3 regions of the Leptospira koniambonensis genome follow, and region 3 is predicted to be linked to each of the others. Evidence: riboswitches for the same ligand, from Rfam matches in the RefSeq annotation. Region 3 holds a riboswitch; each other region holds the start of a gene.

Region 1 (5,954 bases), on a different contig from region 3:
CACCGAGATCGGAGCGGGAGTTAAAAGTCGATTATCATTGGTATCGAACATCGTAACTCCCGGTTGAGTAAACTGTGTATTGGAAACGTAAAGAATTTGATCGTCCCCAAGTAAAATTGTGGTGAGACTCGCGTCATAAGAAGAAGGAATAAAAAGTAAACTCGCCAACTTCTGCCCTGTGCTTGGATTAAATACTTGTAATGTTTTATTAAAAGAAGCATCCAGAACGCTAGCATAACCCAGTTGTTCGTTTTTGATCTGGACTCCGAGTATATCCCCTCCAGCTTCAGTTTCCGGAAATAAAAAACCGGATCGAAAAGTCCGAGAAGAAAGTCGAAATGCCACTACTCCGCCGTCAATCTGGCTTAAAAAACCCATTCTATTTGCTGCAGCAAAAACTATATGAGTCTCTCCGAAAAGTTCCAATATCTGCGGTTTGCCAACCGGATTCGGAACTGGGAATGTATAAGCAGAAATAATAGAATCTGTTACAGTATCTATTTCTAAAAGCAGGGATCCCCAGGCTCCGGGTGGAAAATATCCGCTTGGGTCGTTTCTATCTAAACGTTGTAATACTATAAAAAGACTTGTTCCTACAATTTGCATTCCAGACATTTCAGGAAGATTATCAGGGATGGCACTGGGCTCAGAATATCCTCCCAAATCAATCTGGCCAAGACTTGCCCCAGTCGAAGGATGAATTATTTTTAATATTCTAGATCCATAAAGTGATATATAAGCCTTGTTTTGGCCAGCAATCGCTATATCTGCAGGATTTGTCCCGGAACCCATGGACCATTCAGCAACGGTTTGGAATCCGAAATCTGGATCCAAGACCTGCACACTATCTCTATTTAAACGATTTAGAATATATACTTTACCATTCCCGAATCTTGCCACTGCGTCAGAATGAATAGGCGTCAGTCCGGGATAAGAAAGAAGAAGTTCAGGATTTAAAACTTTAAACCTACCACCGCTTGCAAAATCAGTGGTAACTACTCCAATATTATTTGGAAGATCTGGGGTTAAGAATAAAGTATATAAAGGTGGCCTTTCTATATCTCCACAGAAGGAAAAGAAGATAACTAAGCAGGCAAGGATGATATACGATACAGATCTCATATTAAAATCTCCCGCTTAAGGTGATAAACCAATTTCTTCCTGGAAGAGGGTATCCTACAATATCCTCCACTCTTTTATCTCCCATATTCCTAAGATCTATACTTAAGAGCAGTTCTTTAGGAGTTTTTTCTCCTTTTTTGTTAGGATCTTCTTCCTCGGGAGAAGTATATAATACAAGCGTAAGATACGCGTTCCAAATTTGGCGAGCAGGCTGGTAATTCACATATTCATTTGTTCTATCTTTGAAAACTGCTCCTACATACACTCCTTCAAAACCGAGTTCCCAGGTTTTACCTCTATAAGCGATTGTTCCTGAGATCTCATGTTTAGGCCTAAGAGGAAGATATTTGCCGTTCAAATAAGGTGCGGGAGAAGTGTTGATCGCTTCTTGGTAAGTATATTCTAATAAAAATTTCCAGCCCTTATATTCGGTCTTATGAGAAATTTCTGCTCCATCAATCCTTGCTGAGTCCACGTTTTCAGGTCTTAAGGTAAATTGTGAATTAGGGATGAAAAGGATCATATCCTTGATCCTTTTTCTAAAATAGGAAATTGTAATATTAGATTTAAGTTCTCCTTTTTTATATTTCCCAGTGATCCCTGCATCACCATTCTCACTTCGTTCCGGTTTAAGTGAATCGTTTGCTATGATTGTTCCGACTTCTCCGAAAAGTTCCAAGAAGCTTGGGATCCTATATTGTCTAGCGATATTAGATTTGAATTCTAAAGAATAATTTTCTTTTTCCCAAAACCTCCACAGAAGTCCTGCTTTAGGATTCGAAAACTCTGTAGTTTTTATGGCAGAAGCAAACGGATCTTGTTTTCTATACCAAGGTTCGTCTGATTGAAATTTATCCTTATAAGAATCCCAAGAAACTCCTGGAGTCAAAATTAATTTTCCATCCAAGAATCTAAACTCGTCCTCTACTTGAAAAGTGGTATAAGTCCTAGCCTTTCCAGGTTCATATTTCAGATCTATATTTTGAGGTGTACTTCTGGACCTTTCGAAAGTCTCTCTTTCAATACCTGCATGGAATTTCAAAATTTGATAATATTCTAATAAATAAAAAGTAGGAGTTACCTGAAATCCGGATTGCCCCATATAAGCAGTCGAGTTGGGAGTACCTTTGGAAAATTCAGATTTAGGATCAAAAAGATCATCATTCGTGAATGAAGTAAACATCCGAGTTTCAAGCCTTAATAACCCATCAAATAAACCTTTTGTATCCGTTCCGAGGGAAGAAGTATTTCTAAGATATCTTCGATGAACTTTCTGTGTTTGGTTACTTGCAGGTCCAGGAATTCCATGAAATCTATAATTCAGATCATTCCAAAACTTGATCTTTGTAGCTCCGATATCACCGCTCAGACCGATCATACCAGAAGTTCTTTCATATTGGGCATTTCTTCTTCTATCAATCGTATCATCCAGAGGATTGACGAGCACGGTCCCATGATTGTTTAAGAAGGAAAAGTTTTGGTCGGATTTTTCTCCCAGCAAGAATACACTGGTCCCAATTCCACCGTAAGTTCCTGTATGCGTTATGCTGCCCTTTCCCGTATTAAAACTTCCCGCGCCTATATTTACGCGAGTTTTAGGAGGGCCAGATCCAGTTCTTGTAACTAAGTTTACACTTCCGCCGATTGCCGAACCAGAAAACCCGACGGGCGCGCCACTTCTATATACTTCTATACTTTGTAAATTGTCAAAGGGAAGATCCGCAAGGTTTACCTCTCCACCTTGCGCATTATTAAAAGGAACTCCATCTATAAAGATCCTGGTTTGGTTCGGATTTGTTCCTCTAAGAGAAAGAGTAGAATAAGAACCTAATCCGCCGTATCTTCTGATCCTGACTCCTGCTTCTCTTTCTAAAACATCCGGAAGATTCGTATAACGTGCATTGTATTGGTCCAGATCGATAGAAGTCTGGAAACCTGTTGGGTTCTTTCTGAAATTTTCAGGCTGAGAATTTGAACTGGTCTTTCCTACTACTTTGACAGTGGAAGTTTCAGTCTTCTGGGATTCTTGAGAAAATACTTGGACAGAAAATAAAAAAAGCCCTAGATGAAGTATCTTTCCGAATCGTTTGGGTCTTTTGTGCATTGAGGCCTTAACTCCCGAAAGCCAGAGAATTGAAAGCAGCTCTGATAGGTTTTCTGACTCACGCGAAGGTTCGGACCCTTCCCGTCTTTCGACAGTGGTTTTGTCCGACCGTTTAGGCGTTTACAGCTGCGGGTACAGCTCCGGATTTTCACCGGATTCCCTTTTCCGATCTACTTGCAAGGACCAGGTTCCCAACCCAAGTCGGAGGGGCAATCTCAAAAAGGAGCTCAGGTTCGCACGGAGAACACAGAGCTCACAGAGTTTGTTTGCCATGTAGGAACTCCTACAATGTATATCTTCTCAACTTCGCGGCTTTGTGTGAGACGCAAATACAGCGACTTTTGAGTCACGCCAAGGCGCCAAGACCGCGAAGGTTTTTAATCCAGAATCCCCGCCAGGGATGCGAAGGGCTTTAATCCGGGCAAAGCCCGGATGAGCGCCAGCGAACCCAGAGCAGCCCGGTCTTCGCGTAGCGAAGAGGCGGCCAAGGTTTTACTTAATATCGGATATTGGAGTTCCTACATTTTCAAATTCAGAAAGAAATATTTTCTTGATGTAAGATAAAAACCGGAAAGGATTCACGAATTCGTGCCCCAAAGGAAACAGCTTGGGGTCTACCTACATAATATGGAGCACCGAACTCGAATGAAACGAATTCCATCCTTAAGATTTCTTCTATTAGGGATCTTTCTTTTAACTACCTCATCCTTATCAGCAGCCGGAACTTATTCCGAAGGTTGGACAGTTGCAAAATTGATCCAATTCGAAAGCAGAGGGGTCATCTTTGAATCTTACGAAGGTCTTATTGAAGTTTATACTATAAACGATTCAGAAGCTTGTGATGAAATGAAGGACGAATGTTTTGTTCCTGCAAAACAAAAGATCGAATTCAGCGTACGTCCTGAAAACGCAGACGTAGTGAATTTTTTAAGTAAAAATTTAAACCAAGAAATTTTGGTCCAATACAGGATCCACAGATTCGAGGCAATCGCTTTATCTTCCAAATACGAAGTGGTAGGAGCACAACTCCAAGAAAGATCTCTTCCTAAAGGTCTACCTGATAAGATTGTAAGCAAAAATAAATCCGGAGGAAAAAGAAATTTTTCCGTTACTGGACGTATTCTAAGTTTAGAATATAAAGGAGTTATGATCGGAACCTGGGAAGGATTATATCTGGATGAGACCAGAAATAAAGTTCATCCATTTTCAGTCACTGACGAAGAGATCGCAACCTTTGCGACAAACACTCTTAAATTCGGTCTTAGATATTTCTTAGGAGTTTCTGTAGCTTATGTAACTGGCTTGAGAGATTCTCATTATGATATTTATGAGATCAACTTCAAAGCTCCTGCGGGTGCATTGGAACCAGCTAGCAAAACCGAATAATTTACGTTAAGGTTTTATTAAGTAGAAAGCCGATGCGGGAATTCCTACATCGGCTTTTTTATTTTAGAATGTCGCTCTAGGAATTCCTACAAGGCAAACTTCAATTAAGGATGGAAACTTCCATCAGATTGGAACTTAGGTCCTTTTCCTGGAAAATCAGATTTAGTCAAAGATTGGATGAGTTCAGTAGTCTTAGCGTCTGGATCTGGAGCAGGAATTCCATTTTGGCTTAATTGTAATGGATGGATCTTACCTTTGATAAAATTCCCTTGTTTATCTAAATCTGCTTCCAAGACCAAAGAATAACCCCCGTATCCTTTCGTAGAGAATACTCTATATCCTAAAAAGTTTCCTAAAGAATAAGCGATCAGTTTTCCTTTATATAATTCGAATGCTCTAGGCAAATGAGGACCATGTCCAATAAATAAGTCTGCACCTGCATCGATCAGAGAATGAGAAAGAGCGACTAGATTTCCTCTATATTCTCCGTAAAATCTTTCCTGTTCATTTTTTACATGTAAAGCTGGTCCGCCTTCTGCTCCACCATGAACAGAGATAAACACGAGTTGCGCTTTTTTCTTGGCTTCTTTAACGAGAGCCACACCTTCTTCGATTTCGTTCACATGATTATGAGCGCTTTGCATATGACTGAAGCCAATCCAAGCCACAGAAATTCCTTTTACATTCATATAAGTGATAGCACCTTTTTTGCCAGTATATCTGACTCCAGCTTCGGAAAGATTTTTACCTGTATCGTCAAAACCTTGTTGGTGAAAATCTAAACTATGATTATTCGCGATGGAAACTATGTCGAATCCAACATCTTTTAGGATTTTTGCATATGATGGAGGAGTTCTGAAAGCAAAGATAAGAGGACGATTTATATTTTTAGCACAATGAGGATAATCAGTTAGAGTACTTTCAAAATTTGCAAATAGTATATCTGCACCTCTTAAACTTGGCTCAACTTGAGAGAACAAAGTTTTCTTAGGATCTGAAGGAAGTTTATTCTCTGGATAATTAGTTCCCATGACCAAATCACCCACCGCTTTGATCTTCAAAGTTTCAGGTTCTACAGATTCGATCGGCTGGCATTGAGAGAATAAAAGAGAAAGTCCTAAAAGAGAGGACAGCGCAAGGATTCTATACATAGGGGAAGGATTTTAGAAACCCTGTCCCTGGCAAAGCGGTTTTTCTAAACTTTCGATCCTTTCAAGGACCCACAACAACAGCAATCGGTTGAATTAACAAAGGAAGAGATCCAGCATATGCACCGATTATTAAACCGGAAGTTTGAGAAGTTACTTCTCCGCTGACAGTATAGTTCACTATACATGCTCCA
Region 2 (5,954 bases), on a different contig from region 3:
GAAGAAGAATTGAGATACTCGTCTGAATGTTCCACCCAAGATGGAACGATGATACGAGTATTATAACGAACGGAGGAAAGAAAAATGATCAGTTCTTTGCGGATAAATCCAAACATGCAAAGACGAATTTATTCGTTCCTCCGATTCGGGCAGCGAGAATTTACTCTTCGCTTAATCTTTTTTTTCGGAAACGCCAGCTGATTCGAAGCTTGCCATTTCTCTTAGAAATGCCAATGCAGATTCCAAGATAGGATATGCAAGTGCGCATCCGGTTCCTTCTCCCAGGCGAAGCCCAAGATCTAAGATAGGGTCTGCGTCAAAAAACTCCAGGATCAGTCTATGACCTTGTTCAGAAGACTTATGAGCGAAGACTGCGTTACGAACGATCTTGGGTTCAATTCTGGAAGCGGTCAAGAATGCAGAACTAGCAATAAAACCATCTACAAGGATTAAACGATTTTCTTTATAAGAAGAAAGCATTGCTCCGCAGATCATCGCGATCTCAAAACCTCCAAACTTAGAGAGGACTTCAATGGGATCTTTTGGATTTACTTTATGTTTTGCTCTGCATTCGGCCAGGATTTGTTTTTTACGTGCTAAGGACTGATCGTCCAAACCTGTTCCTCTTCCTGTAAGGTCTTCCGCGGATCGATCTAAAAATACGGAAGCAAGTAGAGAAGCGCTGGAAGTATTTCCGATCCCCATTTCTCCAAAGCCGATCACATTACAATCTTTTGGGACTTTGGTGGCTGCGATCTCTCCACCTATACGGATGGCTTCTTCACATTCTTCTCTTGTCATTGCTGCTTCGTTAAGAATGTTTCTGGTTCCAGCTGCTATCTTTGCAGGTATAAAATCAGGATGAGATTGTTCAAAGTTGCCTGAAACTCCAGCGTCTACCACAAGCAATTTGATCCCATGTTGTTTGCAAAATACATTGATCGCCGCTCCTCCATTCAAAAAGTTTAATACCATTTGATAGGTAACTTCTTTTGGAAAAGCGGAAACTCCTGAGTCTGCAAGCCCATGATCTCCTGCGAATACTAATAAATGAGGATTTGATAAAACTGGATCTACTGTGTTTTGGATCGTTCCTATGCGATAGGCAAGATCTTCTAATTTTCCCAAGGCGCCTAACGGCTTTGTCTTGGTATCTATCTTATTGCGTAAATATTTATCTAAGTCCAATTGGTGTACTTCTTTTGGGCGGATCATATTGTTTTCACTTTTAAAAATTTTAAATTGTTAAACAGAAATAAGATCAGAAGATCTTTCTTTCAGTTAAAGGTTAAGGGGTTACAGATTTTGCAATGACTCCGTCTATATCTGGATTTGCGTGAGCCGCATCGATAGGCAGAGAGGTCAAAATTGTTTTAGCTGCTGATATTTTAATATAAGTAAATCCATTCGTTTGGATCTCGTTTTTTAACGTTCCATTACAACCAGAACCAGAGTTTCCAAAATTAGGATCTGCTAAATCGAAACCGTCTCCACCCCCACCTCCGTTTACAATATCCGTATCGAAAACTTCGGAGACAGTCATTGGATTAGAGTCTTGGTTATAGACGAACGGAGTGATTCCCGCGAATCGATTCCAGTATATAGGATTTCCTACAAAAGTATTTGGATCTGAGTTGGTATAGGTTGGATCCCATCCGCACCAATTCGTTAAGTCATTGCCTACCTCTACTATTAGAGGCTCCATAAAAACATTATCGAAGGAGTTCGAGTTATTTTGAACTCCAACGAAGAAAGGGTTTTCATAAACTATAAAATCGATACCGCTTGCAGGAAGTACCTTTACTCCTGACCATCTAAGTATAATTGAAGATCCGATTCCGGAAGCTTCTAAACTATACACGTCAAGAGAACCGTTAAAGTTTCCTTCTCCGCGAATACCGTCCACTGAACAATCCGAATCTTTAAATCCAATACCATTGCTTGTCGGAGCTGAAATGATCTCGTCCGCTACAAAAATCCCACGACCTGATTCGGGAGTTCTTTGATCGCAAGCACTTAAGAATCCGGGCCCTCCTATTCCTAAAGCAAGAAGGGCCTCCATACCGGAAGAACTTTTAGAATCATCACAACTGATAAAACTTAAAGAGAAACAAGTAAACATTACATAAATTTGAATGATATTCTTAAGTCTGAACATTTACATTTTCCTCCCGTTATCCGACTTATATCAGTTTTGAGATTCGAGTCTGCTCCAAGGAGCCGGATCAAAGCCGCTATTCAAACCACAACCTGCATTGATATCATTCGTATCGGAATAAAAATCTAGATCATCATCTTTTGCTGATGCTAATGTTGTTTGAGTGGAAACATCTGAAAGATCTGGACAAACATATGTTTTACCGTCTTTAACCATCCATCTTAGCCACGCATAATTTCCTTGGGAAAAGGAAGAAGCAGAAGTAAAACGAACATAAACTACTTTTTTATTCGTGTCGATTTCCTGAATTTCTCCGTATAAGTAGCTGTTGCCAAATGTTTCGTCGAACATAGTTTGCGCTACGAGTGAAAGAGAAATATTATATGTTCCAACAACTACGTTTCCAGCTGCGGTAAAGGTCCCACCTGGATAATCTGGAGTTCCATTATAATAATTATAGTTACCTGCGAGTGGGTTTAATCCTGCTACAGCTACTAAGGCAAGAACGTTTTGATTGTCTGACTTGCTGGATTCGCCCAGATCAAAACAATTAGCGAATACGAATAGCGAACATACTGCAAACGTTAGAGCAGCCATTCTTTTGAATTTTCTCATTTTTCTCTCCTGATTTCTGCCGGATGTCGCAGAAAAAGAAAATATAAGCAATATAACGTTAGTCGATCATTGATCTTATAAAGATCAGAACAATTTGGTATTTGCTGTGTTTTCTTTTTCCGTTCGAGAGCCCCGACATTTTAGCTTTCGGGGCCCCATCGCAGAAAGCGCGGATGCGCTAAAGAGCGAGATTTACGATACCCCCCAACCTCGAGGTTAAAGTATCGCGGGGAAGATCTGGCTTATTCCGTTTAAAACGGACATCACAGTTGCGGGTCAGCGCGGGATTTACACCCGACTTCCTCCCTGAAAGCGTAATTCCAGGTTTTGGTTTAGCACTTCCGCTGGCAAGGGAAAAAGTATTAGGATACAAAAGTCATCTATTCCTTGCAATATCAGGATAAATCAGCGATATTTAAAGCATAAGAACAAATAGGAAGGATTCGGTACATAATTTCATATCGATGAGACATTCTACTTCGCAAAAAATTCGGGAAAGATCTTTCATAGACCGAAAATAAAAGAGAGAGTTCTAATAAAACTTCCAAAGAGGAATCCGATGAAAATTACCCGATCCACTTTTCTGAAAGCCGGAATTTTAACTACCGCTGCTTTGTTAGGAAGTCGTAAGGGAAATTTATCCGCTCAGAATACAAATTCTGGAAAAAAAGTAATCATACTTGGCGGCGGACTCTCCGGACTTTATTCAGCATACATCTTAGGAAAAACAGGAAGTAAAGTAACTCTGATAGAAGCCACTGATAGGGTGGGGGGAAGAGTTAGATCCATACAAGATCCTTCCGGTCATGTTGTGGATCTAGGAGCTGAATGGGTCTCTTCTGAAGATAAAACAGTTCGCAGTTTAGTTAGAGAATTAGGATTAAAATTACAATCTTCTCCTTTGGCTCCGGATCTGTTTTTAGGAACTTATAAAAAAGCAGGTACCTGGGAACTTTCTTCAAAATCGCAAGAGATCTTAAGTAAATTAGTATCACAAAATTCTAAATTAGATACTGCACAACAGCAAGCATTAGATCGTATTAGCATTTATAATTATCTAGTATACCAAGGAGTTAGTCCTGAAGATCTAACTTTACTTGGTCATAAACTTTCTCTTCATTATGGAGATAGTATCCGAGTTCTGTCCGCTGAAAAAGTTTTAAGCGATCTTGCACAATTTCCTCAAAGGAATAGCAAGATAGAAGGTGGAATGGAAAACATCGCCAAAACCTTGGTGATGAATATAGAAAACACTGAGTTTGTTTTTTCAGATCCAGTTCTTTCTGTAGATCAGGATTCCACTGGAGTTACGGTCACTACTGCTTCTGGAAGAAAATTTAACGGTTCTACTTGTATCTGCACTTTACCTGCGAATCAAATCTCTAATGTAAAATGGAATCCAGGTCTTGATAAAGAAAAACTTTTGGCAGCTTTAAGAGTTCGTTATTCTCAAATTTATAAATTGTTTTTGGTATTAAAAGAATCTCCTTGGGAATCTTCTCCATTTGCAGTTCATTCTGATGCTGCGGCTCAATTTTTATATGATGCAGGAACCAAGTCTGATACTTCAGATAAGGTTTTAGGAGTGATCGCAAACGGGGACAGATTCTCTGTATTTGATTCTGCCAACCAAGACCAAAAGGTAGAATATATTCGTCTTACTCTGGAGCGCTTGGGTTTGAAGAAGGATCTGCAAATCCAAAGATTCTATTTTACGGAAAGTAAAAAGGATTACGTGCCGAACGGGATCGCAGAATTCCCGCCAGGAAGTTTTGGATCAGAGATCATTTTAAGAAAACCATATGATCGTATCTTCTTTGCGGGAGAACATACCGGCGAAATTACCGGAACAGTGGAGGCCGCTCTAAGCTCTGCGATCAAAGCGGTGAATTTAGTTTAGTTTTTCCCATGCGTTCCTATTTCTGTTTCGATCCAACTAGTTGCATCTTGTAGAACTTTTTCGATCCCATCTTCCGTTATTGCCCAATGAGAAAGTTTCGGATATAGTTTCATTCTAGAATTTGCATATTTGGATGCTATCTTTCTGCCGATTCGAGGAGGAGTCACTCTGTCTTTTCCGGTTGTCGCCACAAATACGGGACATAGGACTTTCTTAAAGTTTGCTCGAGTAGGTTGAGAAAAGGCTAAGAATGGCAAGAAAGTCTGGAATGCAATTTTACCGGATTCAGGAACGTAAGTTGGATAAAGTTCTTTCTGTTTCGATTCACTTAAAGTATTATAAATTCCGTATGCGAATTTGTTCTTACTTAATAGATTCGTTCTGCTCCAAAAAAAAGGAGTTATTAGAATTTCCCAAATCGTTTTTAGACCAGTCCAGGAAAGCCCGCTAATTTGTTTAGGCTGAACTGGAGTGATTAATATCAAAGCCTTCGCATTGACTCGAGAAGCCAGAAGTTGCGCGAGCAATCCTCCTAAAGAATGCCCGAGTAAGAGTGGCTCTTTCCAACCTAATTGTTTTAATGTATCCTCTAAAAAATCTAAGTAATCCGAAATTCCTAATTTGGAAAGCTTTCGCAGATCTGCTCCAGGCTCATGTAAAGGCAGGTCAATCGATTTGCAGGTATAACCTTCGTTCTCTAAAATTTCTTGTACTTGTGATAAATGGATTCCTCTACACCACATTCCATGGATGAGAAGTATGTTTCCTTTCGTTTGCATTCTTTTTCTCCCAAGGAAGGAATATAACTCGGAAGAGAAGAAGAGACGACCCGGTTCTTGCGATTTAAATCTGTTTTTATATTATAGGAAAATAATTTGGATCTTCTAAAATGAAAAACCCGAATATCATTCTATCTCTAAAATAATATCCGGGTCTTATGGAGAAAAGAAAACTATTATGGATTAGTCTTCGATTACACTCATTGCGTATTCAGAGATTGCATCCCTTCTTTGTTCTGCAAAGTCTTTGTGGAACCAAAGGTTTTGGATCTTAGAAGCTTCTTTTTTGTTTCCGATGGTGATCTTAGTCATACACTCATCTACAGCAAATTTCATTGCTTCTTTTCCAGTTTCTCCGAGTCCTTTATTCCGTTTTTTGCGAACGATCTGGCCGCCGGATTTTTCCACTCGTTTGACTAGAGCATCGTAATCTTTATCGTCGATACAAAAGACAGTTTCTGCTTTTTTGGAGTCTCCCATTTTCACATCTACCTCGTATAGA
Region 3 (5,954 bases):
TTGATTGCAGGTTCTCCAATTTCTAAACCGAGTCCCGCTTTCGTAACTACAGCAACTCCTTCTCCACCTTTTAGAACGATCTTGTTTTCTTGGTTAAGTTTTACTTCCGCAGTTAACTCTGCACCGTGAGTGCAATCAGGATCATCTCCTGCATCTTTGATAATGCTACAAACAGCGCTATCCTCTGAGATCTCGCAACGTTTTAGCTCGAACGTGACTTTTCTTTTGTTAGGAAGAGTAGTTTCAATTTCTTTAATGGTTTGGCCTAAGATAAGAACTCTAACTGCAGCTTTTGCAGCAGCGGCGGAACAAGCTCCTGTAGTGAATCCTTCTCTTAGTTCCTTGGTCGCCATTGAAATTTATCCGAGACTTACCACTGGCGATGGATTTTTTTGGGTATTGAAGAATGCTTCCATTCCGATCTGGGACTCTAAGGTTCCTAAGCGGACCAATTCAGATCTTACTTCTCTTAAGATATTTCCATCTCCACTTAAGAATACGTTTTCTGGAACTGTACAATCTCCTAAAATCGATTTCAGAATATCTAATGCACTTTGGACTCTATTTTGATCTGAAATCGGAGGGATCTGAAATATATTTGGAAAATTAGAAACTCCAGAGAGGATCTTCCTTAGTTCATTTTCAGAAAGAAAGTCTTCCTCTTTTGTTTTGAGCCAGACCGTTATGGTGCTGTCTAAACGGTCTGAGAATTTTTTGGAAAGAAGGAGACCAGCAAGTGTAGTGATCCCTGTGTCCGTTGCCAGAATGAGAGAAAAACCGGGTGAAGGCCATGTTGGATCTCCTACAAATTTTCCCCAGGGACCTGAATACTCCAGTTCTGACCCTGGTTTTAATTCAGGTAGAATACTGGATGCTTTTCCTGTCCCTAAACGTTTCACACAGATCTGAAAAGAATTCGTTTTTGAATCAGAAGACAAAATAGAATAAGCTCTTTTGATAGGCTTTCCATCATTATCATTTCCGACATTTAGGATAATATATTGTCCTCCTACAAATTCGAAAGGCAGCCCATCTGCTTTTTCAAATTGGTATATGTCTGAAGAAAGGCTTACATTTTCTTTATGGACCAGTTTGAGAAGTTTTTGGCTCAATGTTCCTCCTATGAAGGATAGATCTCATGCACGAAATCATGCATTTCTTCTAAGTCTAGATATAAGGTTTGGAATGATTTTGCAGAATTTTTAAGATCCAATTCCACTTTTTTGGTAAGTATTAATAGAGAAGTGTAATAACCAGATTTAGGATCTCCAGCTGGAAGTTTTGCAATTGTTTGTTCTAAATCTACCAAACTTGCTTCGAAAAATCGGATTAGATCATCGAAATTATTCGCAGTCGTCAATGACTGGATCGGTCCTGGAGAAGAGAGTGCTTCTGTTCCTATTTCATTTTTTTCATGTTGGATAACTGATTCATCCTTGATACCAAGAACATTCATCATTCCTAATCTTAAAGCTGCAATTTCATGACATGCCATACTATATTCCTATTGCATAATATTATCTACTAAACGAGAAACGAGTCTATCTTGAAGAAGATGTTCCGAAACGAGGTCTTCTGCATCTTCGACATTTACTTTTTGGTACCAAACTCCGTCCGGATAGACTACAACTACTGGACCTTCTCCGCATCTCCCCATACAGGAAGAGCGAGAAATTTTGAAATCCAAATGTCTTCCTTGTAATTTTAAAATAGATCTCATTCGAGCGACTAAGGCAGAACTTCCTTTGCTTGCGCAATCTATATTATCGCAAACAAATATATGCTTTTGTAAATTACGATGAGGGAATAGATGAGGTGCTGCTTGGTTATGAGTTTCCAGATGACGGATACTCCATAGGAGAGCCTTCAATCCTCCTACTTTTTTAGAAAGGCCAGGAAGTTGTGCTCTGTATTCACAAGTATCACAAGGAAGGGAGAATTTTCCGGAGATACAATCTTGTATCCTTTCATCTATGACTAAAAATAGTTCTGGATCGGGTCCAAGATAAGAGGTGAGTTCTGTTTTGATCCAAGGAAATTTTTCAGAAAAGTTTTGGACCAAGGAGGAAATTTTTTGGATCAATAATCCGCCGAATAAAAAGTAGGGGACCACCAGAAGTTTTTCCGGTCTTAATTTGGAAGCCATCTCCAAAGTGTCTGGAAGAAGAGGGCTGGTGATCCCTATAAAGGAAGGAAGAACAAAGGAGAAATGATTTCCTTCTTGGAATAAACGAACTGTTTTATAAAAGTCACCGTTTGCATCCGGATCAGAGGAACCTCTGTTTACTATGATCACGCCTGTCTTAGAGGATTGCTCTTTGTTTAAAGGTGAAAACTCTTCTGCACGTTTCCTAAGCAAAGATACCATTTTAGAATGGATACCTAAACTATTTGCTATCTTATAAGAATGATCCGGGAACTCCGATTTAATTCTGTCCAACACGACCGGAATATCATTTTTAATATGACCAGATGTGTATAGAAACAAAGGAAATATTATAATATTTGAATACTCTTCACTAAGATCTCTGAGCGCAGTTTCCAGATCGGGTTTTGCAAGTTCTACATAAGCGTAGGAAATTTTTAGATCAGGCCGAGTGCATGAATATGCTTCTACCAATGAAACGAATTCTAGATTGGAATTTGTTTCTCTACTGCCGTGACCCAGCACCAGAACTGCAATTTTAGGTTTCATTTGAATCCTAATACCTGCTTTGGCTTCCAGAATAGAAAAAATAAAGAGGATAATAAATACCAGAAGATCAAATTTGTGAGTAAGGTCACATATTCGAATTGGTTTCTTAACTCTTTGGGAGCAGCAAAATCTTCTGAAATTTCAGGCACACCAATATAAAATGGAAGTCCTACAAAGAATAATACCGTTACTAAAACGAATGCCCATTTTAGTAATCTATGAAGATTTAAATAAGTTAGAAGGACTTTAGATCCTAAAACACCAACTAAGCTGGAACCGACACAAAGATACCACCAAGCCTGCCTTTCTAGATAATCATAAGCCCCGGATGCTCTTCCTGGTAATTCAGGAGGAAGTCCTACAAATGGGATCCCGAAAAATATTAGAAATCCACCGATGGTAAATAAGAAGCTTAGGAAAATCGCCTTGGAGATTGAAGGGTTTTCCAAAAATCCAAATGGAGGGAATAAGACCATCCAAACGGAAACTAAAACCCCAAAAGAAATCCCGAGTAGAACAGAACCAATAAATGTTCCTAAGTTTCTTTTTTGCCAAAGACTATCTTTCTCGGCTACTTCAGTGGGATTAGATTGTTCTTTTGTGTGAGAATGACCTTCTCCATGGGAGTGAGAGTGAACATGCGTATGTCCAGCATTAGAATTTTCTGATGCTGATTTGGATTCGAACTTCTCTGCTTCTAATATGAGAGGAAGATTCCAAGCGCAAACCAAGATCCCTAAAACAAGGCCAGACACCAGACCGGAAAATATCCCGGCCCGTAAAAGATCAGAAAGATCTGATCTTAATGGCATGGAAAACCGGTAGAATGTCTTATATCATGAAATGTATCGTGCAAATACACCATAGGTTCCAGGCCTACTGCATAGATTGTAGAGAAAGCAAGAAACCCAACCAAAACTAGAAAGGAACCACTAAGCCATAATCTGGCTCCCAAAAAATCCTTCGAAACGGAAATCGAGCGCATAAAAATCCCTCCTAAGAGATCTTCACCTAACAAGATATAAGCGATAGTAAGACACGAAAGATCGCGCCAAAGCATCGTATGAACAAAAAATTTTGAGTTTAGTTACGCGATTGTCTTACATCCGAGACTGGATCACGTAGCTTCAGGATTTTTGTAAGGCGTTTTCTGACTCGAGATCATCCTACTCAGCACGTCTTCCCAGGTTTTACAACCCAGTGACATCTTGTGCCTTTTGTCCCTCTTACAGCGGCGGGTACCGTGACGGAATTGCACCGTCTTCCCATAGATGTGGACATCTATGTTCCTACAAAAATAGTCTGAGATTTCAGGATCTATTTAGGTGAGTGATTTTGTATAGTATTTTATTTTCGATCGAGCAAAATTCTCTAGACCCCGCTTCTACCTTCCAATCTTTACGAATAGGTTTCATAGAGTTTCCTTAAAAGACTGCAGTTATACTTTTTGTTTTTTCTTATCCAGCCTGGACTGGGCAGCTTTTAATTCAGAATCAGTAAGTCTGATACTGAATTCAGGAAAATGTCTAAATAGAAAATATTGAAGCCAAGAATCCCAACCTGTGTATCCAATGAACTTATTGTTTGGGATCCATTTTAGGATTGCCTTTGCTACTGAATCGATTGCATGAACTCTATTTAACGCGGAACCCATTTCGATCTCTTTACTCAATTCAGGTTTATCAGTATTTTCTTTTTCTAAACCAGGAGTGTCAGTTGTAGGAGGAAGGAATAATTTTACCTTAACTCCATGAAGCATCATCTCTTGGCGGAAACCTTGAGCAAAACCTACGATCGCAAACTTACTCGCAGAATAAGCTCCGTATCCATAGATAGAAAAAAATGCAAGAGTGGAGGCTAAGAATACAATCTCTCCGCTTTTTTGTTTGGAAAAATGATCACTAAATGCGAGTGCGCTGTTTACATGACCGAAAAAGTTTACATCCATTAGATTTCTATAAACTTCGTCATCAAGGTCGGAAGCTTCTCCGGCCTTAGCAAAACCACTGCTACAGATTAAAAGGTCTAATCCACCTAAAGTCTCGATTGCCTTTTTGGCCTCTTTTTCGAGGGCTTTTTTATCAGAAACATCCAAAACTGCGAATCCAAAAACAGCTGTTGGAGCTCCTACAGACTTTAACTCTTGGACAGTCTTTTCTAAGTTAGATTTTCCTCTGGCAGAAACGATTACACTTGCTCCTGCCTTTGCTAATTGGATCGCAATTCCTTTGCCTATGCCCGCGGAACCACCTGTTATAAATACTTTTTTGCCTTTGTATCTGCTGAATGACATGTTTAAAAATTCTCTTCGATGCGGGCAAGATTTCCTTTTTTAGGAAACTATTCAATCTAATTCGAAACTTTTTACATAAAGAATTAGAGAACTTGTTCCAAAATTTTAAATTCCTGGTTTGGTCCCAAAACAAATCTTGCCTTTTCATTCCCATGATACCGAATACGGAAGAATTCAAGGCTCAAGATGTATCCGATACCTTTACTGGAAAATTTAAGGAAGAAAGTCCCAAGTTTAGAAAAAAATTGGGACCGTTATACTTCCATGTTAAAAGAAAAGAAGGTCCCAGCAAAAACAGAACTTATCAAAAGAGGGGTTTACACTAAAAACATATTCATTGTTAAGAAAGGATGCCTGCGATTAAAATTTGAAGATAAAGGCCGTGATATCACTATCGCATTTTTCCCTGAGAACAGAGCGATCACTTCTATTCATAGTTACAGAGGGACTTATGAGAGCAGCCAACTTGCTGTCGAAAGTATTGAACCTACAGAATTACTTATACTAAGCGGAGAAGATGCAGAAACTATTTATAGAGAGAATGACGGGCTTAGAGATTTTTTATTGGAATACGTTGCTGAAAGATTTGATACGTATATGAATTTATTTTTATCCAGGATTAGGGATAGCCCTGAACAAAGATATTTGAACCTGATCAATGAACAGCAAGATCTTGTAAATCGTATCCCCCAGCATTATATTGCTTCTTTTTTAGGGATCACTCCTGTCTCCTTAAGTAGGATCCGAAACAGGATTTGGAAGGAACAAAAATAAATACTTATATATTTATTAAAGGGTAGAAGTAGCCGAATCTTCTTTTATTCCAGGGCCGGAAAGTAAATGGAAAATTTTGTACCAGATCCAAGCTCACTTTCTACTTTAATTTTCCCTTTATGATTTTCTAAAATACCATAAACGATAGAAAGTCCGAGACCGGTTCCTTTGCCGGGTTCTTTAGTCGTAAAG

What was found. A riboswitch is a leader RNA that binds a small molecule or an ion and turns the genes downstream of it on or off. The one in region 3 is predicted to bind cobalamin.
Region 1: another riboswitch for cobalamin. It lies ahead of EHQ52_RS18970 (TonB-dependent receptor); the one in region 3 lies ahead of EHQ52_RS02305 (CbtB domain-containing protein).
Region 2: another riboswitch for cobalamin. It lies ahead of EHQ52_RS08320 (LIC13354 family exoprotein); the one in region 3 lies ahead of EHQ52_RS02305 (CbtB domain-containing protein).

What each region holds. Positions count from the first base shown of each region.
Region 1 covers NZ_RQFY01000012.1:224,404-230,357, reverse strand. The annotation lists gene EHQ52_RS18975 (YncE family protein) at 1-1,122, opposite strand, end outside; gene EHQ52_RS18970 (TonB-dependent receptor) at 1,124-3,226, opposite strand; cobalamin riboswitch at 3,253-3,429, opposite strand; gene lsa26 (surface adhesion protein Lsa26) at 3,872-4,612, shown strand; gene EHQ52_RS18960 (CapA family protein) at 4,717-5,763, opposite strand; gene EHQ52_RS18955 (hypothetical protein) at 5,825-5,954, opposite strand, start outside.
Region 2 covers NZ_RQFY01000004.1:921,121-927,074, forward strand. The annotation lists gene EHQ52_RS08305 (adenosylcobinamide-GDP ribazoletransferase) at 1-116, opposite strand, end outside; gene cobT (nicotinate-nucleotide--dimethylbenzimidazole phosphoribosyltransferase) at 172-1,215, opposite strand; gene EHQ52_RS08315 (LIC_13355 family lipoprotein) at 1,289-2,158, opposite strand; gene EHQ52_RS08320 (LIC13354 family exoprotein) at 2,189-2,773, opposite strand; adenosylcobalamin (AdoCbl) riboswitch at 2,967-3,093, opposite strand; gene EHQ52_RS08325 (flavin monoamine oxidase family protein) at 3,333-4,673, shown strand; gene EHQ52_RS08330 (alpha/beta fold hydrolase) at 4,670-5,452, opposite strand; gene EHQ52_RS08335 (toprim domain-containing protein) at 5,636-5,954, opposite strand, start outside.
Region 3 covers NZ_RQFY01000001.1:501,481-507,434, reverse strand. The annotation lists gene EHQ52_RS02330 (cobalt-precorrin-5B (C(1))-methyltransferase) at 1-353, opposite strand, end outside; gene EHQ52_RS02325 (FAD-dependent oxidoreductase) at 360-1,112, opposite strand; gene EHQ52_RS02320 (DUF3209 family protein) at 1,121-1,495, opposite strand; gene EHQ52_RS02315 (CbiX/SirB N-terminal domain-containing protein) at 1,505-2,695, opposite strand; gene EHQ52_RS02310 (CbtA family protein) at 2,692-3,507, opposite strand; gene EHQ52_RS02305 (CbtB domain-containing protein) at 3,498-3,680, opposite strand; cobalamin riboswitch at 3,820-4,003, opposite strand; gene EHQ52_RS02300 (SDR family NAD(P)-dependent oxidoreductase) at 4,134-4,988, opposite strand; gene EHQ52_RS02295 (Crp/Fnr family transcriptional regulator) at 5,175-5,762, shown strand; gene EHQ52_RS02290 (two-component system sensor histidine kinase NtrB) at 5,807-5,954, opposite strand, start outside.